DNA from 3 places in the Kitasatospora sp. NPDC114501 genome. Region 3 is predicted to be linked to each of the others. Evidence: riboswitches for the same ligand, from Rfam matches in the RefSeq annotation. Region 3 holds a riboswitch; each other region holds the start of a gene.
What was found. A riboswitch is a leader RNA that binds a small molecule or an ion and turns the genes downstream of it on or off. The one in region 3 is predicted to bind S-adenosylmethionine.
Positions count from the first base shown of each region.

Region 1 (4,331 bases), on a different contig from region 3:
TGGGGATGCCCAGCTCGAAGGGGTAGACGCCGTCGAGGGCGAGGACGACGACACGGTGCGGCGGCCGGTCGCGGAAGGCGAGGGTTTCGATCGCGGGCATGGCACGATCCTATCGGTCTTTGGCAATCTTGCCATTTCCCTGGTCAGGGCCGTGACCTCAGGCTTGATCCATGACCACGAACACGATGCGAGCCATCACCCAGACCGCCCTCGGCGCCCCGGACGTCCTCCACGAGACCGAGGTCGAACGACCCGAGCCCGGCGTCGGCCAGATCCTCGTCGCCGTCCACGCCGCGGGCGTCAACCCCACCGACTGGAAGCACCGCGAGCACGGCTACTTCCTCGGGCAGCCGCCGTTCACGCTCGGCTGGGACGTCTCCGGCACCGTCGAGGCGGTCGGCCTCGGCGTCTCGCTGTTCGCGCCGGGCGACGAGGTGTTCGGCATGCTGCCGTACCCGTACGGCGTCGGCTCGCACGCCGAGTACGTCGCCGGCCCCGCCCGGGCCTTCGTGCCCAAGCCGGCCGCGCTGAGCCACGTCGAGGCCGCCGCGCTTCCGCTGGTGTCGCTCACCGCCTGGCAGGCCCTGGTCGACACGGCTCGGGTCCAGCCGGGGCAGCGGGTCCTGGTGCACGCCGCGGCCGGCGGCGTGGGGCACGTCGCCGTGCAGATCGCCAAGGCGCGCGGCGCGTACGTCATCGGCACGGCGTCCGCCGCCAAGCACGACTTCGTCCGGGGTCTGGGCGCGGACGAGGTGATCGACTACCGCACCGCCGACTTCGTGGAGGAGGCCCGCGACATCGACGTGGTCCTCGACCCGCTGGGTGGGGACGACCGGCTGCGCTCGCTGGAGACGCTCCGGCCGGGCGGCGTCCTGGTGACGATCCTGCCCCAGGGCCTGGAGGAACCGGCCGAGCGCGCCGCCGAGTTGGGCGTGTCGGTGCGGTCCCTGCTGGTCGAGCACGACCAGGCGGGCATGGCCGCGATCGCCTCGCTCGCCGAGTCCGGGCAGCTGCGGGTGCACGTCTCCGCCGCCTACCCGCTCGCCGAGGCCGCGAAGGCCCACGCGGAGGGCGGCACGGGCCGGGTCACGGGGAAGCTGGTGCTCACCGTCCGCCCGTGACGGCGCGAGGCGGTGCGGATCCGGGGGCCGGATCCGCACCGCCGAGGCCGGCTTCGATGTCCTACTGCGGGGACCGGGCCCTGGGGCGCGCGGAGGTGCGTCCCAGGGCCCGGAGCTCTTCTCAGGGGTGGCGCAGGGCCTCGGTGAGGCGGTGGGCCGCCTCGACGACGGCCTGGGAGAGGGCGGCGCCGGGGTGACGGGTGAGGCGTTCGATCGGGCCGGACACCGACACTGCGGCCACCACCCGGTTGGACTGGCCGCGCACGGGCGCGGAGACCGAGGCGACCCCGAGCTCCCGCTCGCCGACGGACTGGGCCCAGCCGCGCCGCCGTACGCCGCTCAGGGCGGTGGCGGTGAAGCGGGCGCCCTGCAGACCGCGGTGGAGGCGCTCGGGCTCCTCCCAGGCGAGCAGGATCTGGGCGGCGGAGCCGACCTTCATGGGGAGGGTGATGCCCACCGGCACGGTGTCGCGCAGGCCGGAGAGCCGCTCGGCGGCGGCCACGCAGATCCGCACCTCGCCCTGGCGGCGGTAGAGCTGGGCGCTCTCGCCGGTGACGTCCCGCAGCTGGGTGAGCACCGAGCCGGCCGCGGCCAGCAGCCGGTCCTCGCCGGCGGCCGCCGAGAGCTCGCCGAGCCGGGGGCCGAGCATGAACCGGCCCTGCATGTCCCGGCTGACCAGGCGGTGGTGTTCGAGTGCGACGGCCAGTCGGTGGGCGGTGGGCCGCGCCATGCCGGTGGCGGCGACGAGGCCGCCCAGGGTGACGGGGCCGGCCTCCAGGATGCCGAGGATCGAGGTGACCTTGTCGAGCACGCCGACGCCGCTCGTGTTCTCCATGGGTGGGGTACTCCAGTCTCAGGGCCCGGGAGCAGCGGGTCGGCGCTGCTCACCGGCGGCTCCGGGTGGGGAGCCGGGGAGGGTGGTCAGCGAGGACGGGCCGGGGAAGTCGGCCGATTGCCTGCGCCGGGCACGAGACGGGTACGCGAAAGGGCCGGGGCGGGAAGCGCCCGGGCGAAGGACAGCACAGAGAGCACCGTGTCTCCTCATCTTTCCCGCGCCACAGTGGCGACAGGCCGGAGTTGGCACTGCCCCCGGACGGCACGGCGCGTACTTCGGACGCCGGGTCGAACGGGGAGTTGCCGGGGCTTCGTAGGGCCGGTCCCTCCACCCCTCTGGATGATTCGCGAGGAACGATACAAGACTCCCCGGGGCGCTCGGCAAGCCCCCCCCGTCCCCACACGCGGCCGCCTGCCGGGACGACGGGTCGTCCGGCAGGCGGCGGATCGGGCGGAACGGTGCGCTACCGGTCAGGCCGGCTTGTCCACCCGTCCGACGCACAGCGCCCAGATCACCAGGGCGTCGATCGCGATCAGGACGACGGCCCACAAGGGGTAGTAGGGCAGCCAGAGGAAGTTGGCGAGCATGCCCAGTCCGGCGACGACGACGCCGATGATGCGGGCCCAGACGGCACCGCTGAAGACCGCGACACCGGCCACGACCACGACGACGCCGAGGATGAGGTGGATCCATCCCCACCCCTCGGTGTTCATCGAGTACACGTAGCTGCGGGTGACGATGAGCAGACCGTCCTTGCGGACGGCGGCGGCACCCTGGAAGACCGCCATCATGCCGGCCGTGATCAGCATGACCCCCGCGAAGACGGTCCACCCACTCGCATGGGGGTACCGCTCAGGGCCCCTGGCGACGGGGCCGGATCCGGTAGCACTACTGGCCATGACATGGGCTCCTTCGGTGGCGGCCGCCTCGCGGACACGGGGAGACGGGGGGAGAGCAGCCGGGCGGAGGTGCTCCGGGGAGCGCGGGGACGTGCACCCGCGACGGCGGAGCCCCGTATTCACGGTAAGACCGGACTCCCCATCCCGCCGCCGTGGGCCGCGTGCCCGGATCTGCTTGACCTTGTCACGGTGACAAGCCCTTCACTGTGGCCGAGGAGGTGGTCCTGATGACCAGGGCGGAAGAGGACACGAACACGGTGCGGGCGCTCCGGGGGCTGGCGCACGACGACCCGTCGGTGCGGCTGCGGGCGGCGCTGGCCGTCGGCACGAGCCCGCACCCGGGGCTCGTCGGCGGGCTGGTCGAGCGGTGCGCGGTCGAACCGGAGTTCCTCGTACGGGAGATGCTCACCTGGGCGCTCACCCGCTACGAGGCGGCGGTGACGGTCCCGCTGCTGCTCGGCGAGGTCCGCTCGGAGCGCGCGCAGGCCCGGAGCCAGGCCCTGCACACGCTGTCCAAGATCGGGGACCGGCGGGCCTGGCCGGCGATCACCCCGGCGCTGCTGGCCGACGCCGACGAGGAGGTGGCCCGCAGCGCCTGGCGGGCCGCCGTCGTGCTGGTGCCCGAGGGTGGCGAACGCGAGCTGGCCGTAGTCTTGGCGGCTCAGCTCGGACGCGGCGGACGCGAGACGCGGCTGAGCCTCAGCAGGGCGCTGGTCGCGCTCGGGGAGGTGGCGCTGCCGACGCTGGCCACCGCGGCGACGGACCGCGACCCCCGGGTGCGCGCGCACGCGCTCGCCACGGCACGGCTGTGGCGCGACCCGGACGCCGGCTTCGAGTCCGCGGTCGAGGAGGCGAAGCGCACGGTGGCCCTCGGCGGGGGCGGCCGGGAGGGACGGTAGGCAGTGTTGATCGGCGAGGTCGCGCGGCGGTCCGGGGTCAGCGCCCGCATGCTCCGGCACTACGAATCACTCGGACTGGTGCGGCCGACCGGGCGTACCGACTCCGGTTACCGCCGGTACTCGGACGAGGACATCCGGCGGATCTTCCACATCGAGAGCCTGCGGTCGCTTGGCCTGTCGCTGCGCGACGTCGGGCGGGCGCTCGACGATCCCGGGTTCGCGCCCGCGGAGCTCGTCGACGACCTGATCCGCCGGACCCGCGAGCGCATCGCGGCGGAGACGGAGCTGCTCACCCGGCTGCGCCGGATCGACGCCGCGGAACCCGCCGGCTGGGAGGAGGCCCTCCGGGTCGTCGCGCTGCTCCAGGGCCTGGAGTCGAAGAGCGCGGGGACCCGGCAGCGCGCGGCCCTGTCCGTCGGCGAGGCCGTCCCGGTGCCGGTGGAGGCGCTGGTCGAGGCCGTGCTGGGCGAGTCGGACCCGCACGTCGCCGGAGCGCTCCGCTGGGCTCTGGCGCAGGCCGGCGGGGACGGCGCGGCCCTGCTCGCGGAGGGCCTGCGCGCACCAGCGGCCGAGGTGC
Region 1 is NZ_JBVKDS010000006.1:201,329-205,659, forward strand. It holds gene ACZ7RU_RS13655 (GlxA family transcriptional regulator) at 1-100, opposite strand, end outside; gene ACZ7RU_RS13660 (NADP-dependent oxidoreductase) at 171-1,121, shown strand; gene ACZ7RU_RS13665 (IclR family transcriptional regulator) at 1,243-1,956, opposite strand; SAM riboswitch class I at 2,160-2,302, opposite strand; gene ACZ7RU_RS13670 (DUF7144 family membrane protein) at 2,427-2,855, opposite strand; gene ACZ7RU_RS13675 (HEAT repeat domain-containing protein) at 3,083-3,754, shown strand; gene ACZ7RU_RS13680 (HEAT repeat domain-containing protein) at 3,758-4,331, shown strand, end outside.
Region 1: another riboswitch for S-adenosylmethionine. It lies ahead of ACZ7RU_RS13665 (IclR family transcriptional regulator); the one in region 3 lies ahead of thrC (threonine synthase).

Region 2 (4,331 bases), on a different contig from region 3:
TCTCGGCGCTCAGGGCGGGGACGGTCATCGGGGGTCCTCTCGGGTGGTCCCTGCGTGGGCCAGGCGCTCCCCCCGGAGCCCCGGCATCGGCGGCGGGAGGCGGGAATGCCCGCCCCAAGCCTATTGCCTGGGGCAACCACCGCGACCACCGGTCGCCCGAACACCCGGGCTGGTCCACCTGCCGTAAACCAACGTGTCACCTGCGGCGCCCGGAGGGATGCTTGGCCGCATGGCGTTCGCGGTCCCGGACCACACCGCGGCCCGGGGCGGCCGCCCGGCGGCGACCGTCCCGGCGGTCAGCTACGCCCTGATCGCGCTCAACACCCTGGTCTTCCTGCTCGGACCGGCCGCGGGCCTCAACCCGCTGTACGGCACCGGCCAGGCCCGGGTCTGCGCCGAGCAGCGGTACGAGCAGCGCTGGGGCGCCGTTCCGGCCGAGGTGCTGGCCGGACGGCCGCTGACCGCCGAACAGCTGGCCGAGGCCCCCGACCCGGTCCCCGGCTGCCCGGCCGCCCCGACCCCGGGAAAGCACCCGGCCCTGTCCGTCCTCACCGGCCTCTTCCTGCACGCCGGCTGGCTGCACCTGCTGGGGAACCTGCTCTTCCTCCAGGTCTTCGGCCCCACCGTGGAACGGCGGCTGGGCCGGGCCCGGTACGCCGTCTTCTACCTGGCCGCCGGCAGCCTGACCACGTACGGCTTCGCGCTAGCCGAGGCGCACTCACCGAACTCCACCCGGGTGCTCATCGGCGCCTCCGGGGCGATCGCCGCCGCCCTCGGCGCCTATCTGCGCCTGCACCCCCGGGCCCGGGTGACCACCCTCGTCCCGCTGCTGTTCTTCCTGCCGCTGCGCTTCCCGGCCTGGCTGGTGCTCGGCCTCTGGTTCGCCCTCCAGTGGTGGTCGGTGCACTCGGCCGGGCCCGGGGTGGCGTACCTGGTCCACGTAATCGGCTTCTCGGCCGGGTTCCTCTACGCCTGCACCGTGGTCCGCCGCCACCCCCCGCGACGACCCGGCGGACGCCCGATACGCTGGCGGCACCTCACAAAGGAGCCCGAACTGTGATCACCGCCATCGTCCTGATCAAGACCAGTGTCGACCGCATCCCGGAGATCGCCGAGTCCATCGCCGCCATCGACGGCGTGAGCGAGGTCTACTCGGTGACCGGGGGCTACAACCTGGTGGCGATGGTGCGGGTGCGCCGGCACGACGACCTGGCCGAGGTCATCCCGGGCCGGCTGAACAAGGTCCCGGGCGTGGCCCACACCGAGACCCAGATCGCCTTCCGCACCTACTCCCAGCACGACCTGGAAGCCGCGTTCGCCCTCGGCCTGGACGAGTAGCCCTCAGCCCTCGCGCTGAGTGTCCGCGACGCAGCGGCCGCCCTCATTGCGGTAGTTCCAGGCCGCGCCGTCCGTCACCAGCTCCCGGACGGCGGTGAGGAAGCGGTCGACGTGCTCGTCCGGCGTCCCGGCGCCGAAGCTCACCCGGATCGCGTTCAGGCTGCGCTCGCCCGGCAGCGAGGGATCGGGCGCCCCGCACTCGGACACGGCCACGTCCTCGTCCCCGAGCAGCGTGCGCACCAGCGGGTGGGCGCAGAACAGGCCGTCGCGCACCCCGATGCCGTACTCGGCGGACAACGCGGCCGAGAAGTGCGAGCTGTTCCAGCCCCGGACGACGAAGGACAGCACGCCGACCCGCGCCGAGCCCTCCCCGAACAGGTTGAGCACCTTCACCTGCGGGATCCCGGCCAGACCGGCGGTCAGGCGGGCGATCAGCCGCTGCTCGCGGGCCTCCAGCGCGTCGAAGCCGGCCTCGGTCAGCGCCCGGCAGGCCGAGGCGATCGCGTAGGCGCCGATGACGTTCGGCGAGCCGGCCTCGTGCCGGGCCGGGCCGGTGTGCCACTGCACGGCCACCGAGCCGTCCGCCTCCCGGGCCACCGTCCGGGTCGCCCCGCCGCCGGCCAGGTACGGCTCGGCCGCGTCCAGCCAGTCCGCCCGGCCGGCCAGCACCCCGGCGCCGAACGGCGCGTAGATCTTGTGGCCGGAGAAGGCGACCCAGTCGACGTCCAGCTCGCGCACCGAGACCCGGTGGTGCGGCGCCAGCTGGGCGGCGTCCAGCACCACCCGGGCGCCGTGCCGGTGCGCGGTCTCCGTCAGCTCGGCGACCGGCCACAGCTCGCCGGTGACGTTGGAGGCGCCGGTGACGCAGAGCAGCTTGGGGCCCTCGGGCGCCTCGGCGAGCGCGGCGTCCAGCGCGGCCACCGCCTCGGCCCGCGAGCGCGGCGCCCGCAGGTAGCTGACGTCCAGTCCGGCGTGTGCCCAGGGCAGCAGCGAGGCGTGGTGCTCGGTCTCGAAGGCGAACACCCGGGTGCCGGCCGGAACGGCGGCGGCCAGCAGGTTGAGCGAGTCGGTGGTGGCCCGGGTGAAGACCACCTGGTCGCCCTCGCGCAGGTCGAGGAACTCGCCGACGGTGCGGCGGCTCTGCTCGAACAGGTCGGTGGACAGCTGGGAGAGGTACCCGGCCCCGCGGTGGACGCTGCCGTAGTACGGCGCGTAGGCGGCGACGTCGTCCCACACCCGCTGGAGCGCCGGCGAGCTGGCCGCGTAGTCGAGCGCCGCGTAGCCGACCTTCTCACCGCTGGCGAGCGGGACCTGGACGTCGGCGCCGAGAACCGGGAGCGGGGTGCTGATTTCGGTGGCGAGGGACATGGGGATGCACTCCTTCGGGGGTAAGGGACCCCCGGAGTGCCAGTCGCCGGGTGTCCGCGCTTGTCGCACGGACGATCTGCCGTGGCGACCCGGTCCTCACCCAGGGCACCCCGCCACGGACGGAGGGTTGCCGGACAGCGAGCTGGGGCTTGGCGCTGTCACTCATGACCTGGCGAAGACTCTAGGCCGCGTCCAGCGGGCGGTCAAACGGGCATCCAGCATCCGGACAGCACCGGAGCCCGGGCCGGCGTACCCGGCCCGGGCTCCCCAACTACCGCCTCAGATCCGGCTGGTGGCCTCCGACCAGCGCCGCAGCAGGTCCTGCGCGGCGCCCGAGTCGATCGCCTTCGCGGCCCGCTCCATGCCGGCCGCCAGCTGCTCGCCGAGCGGCGCGTCGCCGAGGTCCAGCGCGACCAGCGCGGCCGCCGTGTTCAGCAGGACCGCGTCCCGCACCGGCCCGTGCTCGCCCGCCAGCAGCCGCCGCGCGACCTCGGCGTTGTACGAGGCGTCCGCCCCGCGCAGCGCCTCGATGCCGACCAGCTCGATGCCGACGTCCCGCGGGTCGAAGGTGGTCTCGGTGACCACCCCGTCGCGCACCAGCCACACCCGCGAGGTGGTGGTGATGGTCAGTTCGTCCAGCCCGTCGTCGCCGCGGAAGACCAGCGCCGTCGCGCCCCGCCGGGCCAGCACCCCGGCGATCAGCCCGGCCAGCCGGGTGTCGAAGCAGCCGATGGCGTGCGCGGTGACCTTGGCCGGGTTGGTCAGCGGGCCGAGGATGTTGAAGGCGGTCGGCACCCCGAGGTCGCGCCGCGCGGTAGCGGCGTGCCGCATCGAGGGGTGGAACTTCGCCGCGAAGCAGAAGGTGAGCCCGACCTCCTCGGCCACCTCGGCGACCCGCTGGGAGGAGAGGTCCAGCGCCACGCCGAGCTTCTCCAGCACGTCCGAGGAGCCGCTGGTGGAGGAGGCCGACCGGTTGCCGTGCTTGACCACCTTGGCGCCGGCGGCGGCCGCGACGATCGCCGACATGGTGGAGATGTTGACGGTCTTCGCCCGGTCCCCGCCGGTGCCCACGATGTCCACCGCCGGGCCGGGGATCTCCAGCGGCTCGGCGTGCTCGTACATCGCGTCGACCAGGCCGGCGATCTCCTCGACCGACTCGCCCTTGGCCCGCAGCGCGACCATGAACCCGGCCACCTGGACGGGGGACGCCTCGCCGCTCATGATCCGGTCCATCGCCCACGCGGTGGACGAGCGGTCGAGGTCCTCCCCCTGCAACAGCGCCGACAGGACGTCCGGCCAGGTGCGGACCACCTGCGCGGGGTCGCTACCGCCGTTCGCAGGGTTCACGTTCACCATGGCTGACTCCAGCTGTTGTCGGTTCCCCGCTCCGGGGGGACGTCCGTACGGATGGAGTCAGCCTATCGAGCGAAGCGGTCGCTTCTACCCCCGTCTTTTCCAGTTGCCGGGCGGATTTCAGCGGACGGCCGGAGTCCGCTTCGCCACCCTGGCCCGCAGCAGGACGGCGGCCGCCTCGGCCAGCGCCACCGGGTCCACCGGGTGGGAGATGGCGGCGTCCGCCCGGCTCCAGGCGGCGAGCCAGGAGTCCTGCGGCCGGCCGATCAGCA
Region 2 is NZ_JBVKDS010000001.1:570,474-574,804, reverse strand. It holds gene ACZ7RU_RS02695 (hypothetical protein) at 1-28, opposite strand, end outside; gene ACZ7RU_RS02690 (rhomboid family intramembrane serine protease) at 230-1,060, shown strand; gene ACZ7RU_RS02685 (Lrp/AsnC family transcriptional regulator) at 1,057-1,338, shown strand; gene ACZ7RU_RS02680 (aminotransferase class V-fold PLP-dependent enzyme) at 1,342-2,706, opposite strand; SAM riboswitch class IV at 2,758-2,876, opposite strand; gene trpD (anthranilate phosphoribosyltransferase) at 2,986-4,062, opposite strand; gene ACZ7RU_RS02670 (response regulator) at 4,180-4,331, opposite strand, start outside.
Region 2: another riboswitch for S-adenosylmethionine. It lies ahead of ACZ7RU_RS02680 (aminotransferase class V-fold PLP-dependent enzyme); the one in region 3 lies ahead of thrC (threonine synthase).

Region 3 (4,331 bases):
CGCGATGAAGCCGTAGCCCTTCTCCGCGTTGAACCACTTGACGGTGCCCTGAGCCATTCCGAACTCCCCTAGTGCTGTGCTGGCCCTTCACGCGCCCGCAGGTCGCGGGCCCGGGTTGGTTGAAGGCCGGCCCGGGGAACCCCCCCTGGGCGCAGCCGTGCACGCCGCAACCCTCCGCGCGGGACGCCAGGCGGCTTCCGGTGAGCGGGTGATTGCGTCGACCGCCGCTGAATGTATCCGGACCGACGCCCTCTGCAACAGGGTCAGCCGCTGGTAATTCCATCAAGCCGGCACAGGACAGTACGGGCCGAATCGGAATAAACTCGGCATTCCACGCCGGACATAGCGGACGAATTACTCAAAGGTCTGCGGGAATTCTGACATCCGCCTGACATGTTTCCCGGGCCGGTCCCGGCGGCCGGGCGCCCCCGGGCCGCGCACTGCGGGGGCCGAAAGGGAAACCTTGTTCCCAGCCGAGCGACACTCTACTCCGGTTCGACTCGGAAATATTCCCGCAAGAATGCAAGCGGTCGCCCGTGCATACGGAGAGCGGAATTCCGTACGCGCGGGCGACCGCGGGTTCTCGCGAACGGCTCAGCAGCCGCCGGCCACCGCCGGGATGATCGAGATTCCGGCGCCGTCCCTGATCTCGGTCGCCAGGCCCTCGGCGAAGCGCACGTCGTCGTCGTTCACGTAGACGTTCACGAAGCGGCGCAGCTTGCCGGTGTCGTCCAGGATGCGGGCCGAGATACCCGCGTGGTTCTTCTCCAGGTCGGCGATGACCTCGGCCAGGGTGGCGCCCTCGGCGGTCACCTCGGCGGCGCCGCCGGTGTAGGTGCGCAGGATGGTGGGGATGCGGACGTTGGCGCTCATGACTCTCCTTGCGGGGGACGGGTGGTTCAGGCGGACGCGAGGCCGGCGGCGCGGAACGAGTCCAGCGTCGGGCGGATGACGGCGGTCATCCCGGCGTCTGAGACGGCGTCCAGGGTCTTCAGGCCGTCGCCGGTGTTGATCGCGACGGTCTCCTTGGCCGGGTCCAGCTGTCCGGTCTCGACCAGCTTCTTCAGCACGCCGACGGTCACCCCGCCCGCGGTCTCGGCGAAGATCCCCTCGGTCCGCGCCAGCAGCCGGATCGCCGCCACGACCTCGGCGTCCGTGACGTCCTCGACCGCGCCCCCGGTGCGGCGGGCGATGTCCAGCACGTACGGGCCGTCGGCCGGGTTGCCGATCGCCAGCGACTTGGCGATGGTGTTCGGCCTGACCGGCTTGATCACGTCCCGGCCGGCCTTGAACGCGGCCGACACCGGCGAGCAGCCCTCGGCCTGGGCACCGAAGACCTTGTACGGCCGGTCCTCGACCAGGCCGAGCCTGATCAGTTCCTGGAGCCCCTTGTCGATCTTCGTCAGCTGCGAGCCCGAGGCGATCGGGATCACGATCTGCTCCGGCAGCCGCCAGCCGAGCTGCTCGCAGATCTCGTACGCCAGCGTCTTGGAGCCCTCGCCGTAGTACGGCCGCAGGTTCACGTTGACGAAGCCCCAGCCCTCGCCGGCCGCGTCGCCGATCAGCTCCGAGCAGAAGCGGTTCACGTCGTCGTAGTTGCCCTCGATGCCGACCAGCTCGCCGCCGTACACCCCGGCCATGACGACCTTGCCCTGCTCCAGGTCGTGCGGGATGAACACGCAGGACCGGAACCCGGCCCGGGCCGCCGCCGCCCCCACCGCACCGGCCAGGTTGCCGGTGGAGGAGCAGGACAGCGTGGTGTACCCGAACGCCCGGGCCGCCTCGATCGCGCAGGCGACCACCCGGTCCTTGAACGAGTGGGTCGGGTTCCCGGAGTCGTCCTTGATGTGCAGCTGGGCGGTGAAACCGAGCTCCCGGCCCAGGTTGTCCGCCTTCACCAGCGGGGTCCACCCCGGGTTCAGGTTGGGCTTGGACGCCACGTCGGCCGGAACCGGCAGCAGCGGCGCGTACCGCCAGATGGAGGCCGGACCGGCCTCGATCCGCTTGCGCAGCTCCTCGGCGCCCTCGCTGCCGAACTCGTAGGCGATCTCCAGCGGGCCGAAGCACTCCAGGCAGGCGAAGCTGGGGCCGAGCGGGAAGCGGGTGCCGCACTCGCGACAGGACAGCGCGGCGGCGGGGCCGAGGTCGACGGAGACGGGTGCGGCAGTGTCGATAGCCATGACGGCGAGGCCTCTCTCCTCATCTTCCCCGTGGCGCGGTCGCGACACGGGCCGGAATTGGCACCTGTCCCGCCGGGGCCTGTCGTCGACAGCCGCGCGAGAAGGTTGCCGGGACGTCAACGGGCCGTTCCCTCAGTCCCTCTGGATGAGCTTGTGAAATTGTGGTGGTGCTCAACGGCGACCCCGGCGTGCAAAGGTCCGACCGCTGTACGAAGACTGTATCCGAAGGCGTCAATCCTGAACGGGACCGTCCGCCAAGCGAGATGACACGTCCCACCGACCCGCCGAGGAGACCTCAGTGCCCGCCGAACCGACCCCCGAGCTCCTCCCGCAGGCGGCGTCCTGGCTGCGCCGCCGCTCCTGGAGCGCGGCCGACCGGCCGGTCCGCACCCTCCTCGACGCCAAGCAGCGCACCGGTCGCACGGTCAGCGTGGTGCTCCCCGCCCTGGACGAGGAGGCCACGGTCGGCGACATCGTCCGCACCGTCCGCCGCGAGCTGATGGAACGCCTCCCGCTCGTCGACGAACTCGTCGTCGTGGACTCCGGCTCCACCGACGCCACCGCCGCCGTCGCCGCCGAGGCCGGCGCCCGGGTGGAACACCGCGACCTGATCCTCCCCCGCCTGCCCGCCGTCCCCGGCAAGGGCGAGGTGCTCTGGCGCTCGCTGCTGGTCACCCACGGCGACATCGTCTGCTTCGTCGACGCCGACCTGCGCGAGTTCGACCCGGCCTTCGTCACCGGCATCGTCGGCCCGCTGCTGACCGACGAGTCCATCCAGCTGGTCAAGGCCATGTACGACCGCCCGCTGGAGTCGGAGGGCGCCGTGCTGCCCGCCGGCGGCGGCCGGGTCACCGAACTCGTCGCCCGCCCCCTGCTCAACCTCCACTGGCCGGAGCTCGCCGGGTTCGTCCAGCCCCTCGGCGGCGAGTACGCGGCCCGCCGCTCACTGCTCGAACGGCTGCCCTTCCCCACCGGCTACGGCGTCGAACTCGGTCTGCTGGTCGACGCCCTGGAACTGGCCGGACTGGACGCCCTGGCCCAGGTGGACGTCGGCGTCCGGCACCACCGCCACCAGGACGGCCAGGCCCTCGGCCGGATGGCCGCCACCATCTACCGGACCGCCCTGGAACGCCTCGACCGCACCCACCGCCTGAAGGCCTCCGCCGACCTCGTCCACCCCCATCTCACCCAGTTCACCCGACACCCGGAAACCCGCGCGTTCACCGCCCACACCCACCCGGTGACCGCCCTGGAACGCCCCCCGATGCACACCGTCCCCGAATACGCGACCCGCCACTGACGGGTTTGCCACGCCGAACCCCAGGCAACATCCCAACCATGGGCGATCTCACGACCAACCGTTCGAGCGACACGGGCACCGCCTCCGTCCTGGTGGCCTCCAACCGGGGACCGGTGTCCTTCAGCACCGCCGACGACGGCACGCTGACCCTGCGCCGGGGTGGCGGCGGCCTGGTCTCCGGCCTGTCCGCCATCGAGGACCCGAACGCCGTCTGGGTCTGCGCCGCCCTCAGCGACTCCGACCGCAGAGCCGCCGCGGAGGCGCCCCGCGGCCGCCTCGACCTGGCCGGCCACGAGGTCGGCGGCCAGGCCGTACGGATGCTGGACATCGACCCGCAGACCTTCGCCCGCGCCTACAACGGGGTCGCCAACTCCACCCTCTGGTTCGTCCACCACCTGCTCTACGCGACCCCCACCGCCCCCTCCTTCGACGCCGGGTTCCGCACCGAATGGGCCGCCTACCAGGCCTACAACAGCGCGTTCGCCGAGGCCCTGGCCGCCGAAGCCGCCCCGGAGGCCGCCGTCCTCATCCAGGACTACCACCTCTCACTGGCCCCGGCCCTGCTCCGCGAGGCCCGCCCCGACCTGCGGATCGGCCACTTCTCGCACACCCCCTGGGCCCCGCCCGAGTACTTCCGGCTGCTGCCCGACGACGTCGCCCGGGCCGTCCTCACCGGCATCCTGGGCGCCGACCGGGCCGGCTTCCTCACCGAACGCTGGGCCCGCGCCTTCGCCGCCTGCTGCGAGGACGTCCTCGGGGCGGCCGTCGACCACGACGCGCTCACCGTGACCCTCGACGGCCGCACCACCCGCCTGGGCGTCCACGCCCTCGGCGCCGACGCCGACTTCCTG
Region 3 is NZ_JBVKDS010000018.1:154,925-159,255, forward strand. It holds gene ACZ7RU_RS30420 (cold-shock protein) at 1-57, opposite strand, end outside; gene ACZ7RU_RS30425 (MoaD/ThiS family protein) at 595-873, opposite strand; gene thrC (threonine synthase) at 900-2,180, opposite strand; SAM riboswitch class I at 2,197-2,332, opposite strand; gene ACZ7RU_RS30435 (glucosyl-3-phosphoglycerate synthase) at 2,479-3,480, shown strand; gene ACZ7RU_RS30440 (alpha,alpha-trehalose-phosphate synthase (UDP-forming)) at 3,519-4,331, shown strand, end outside.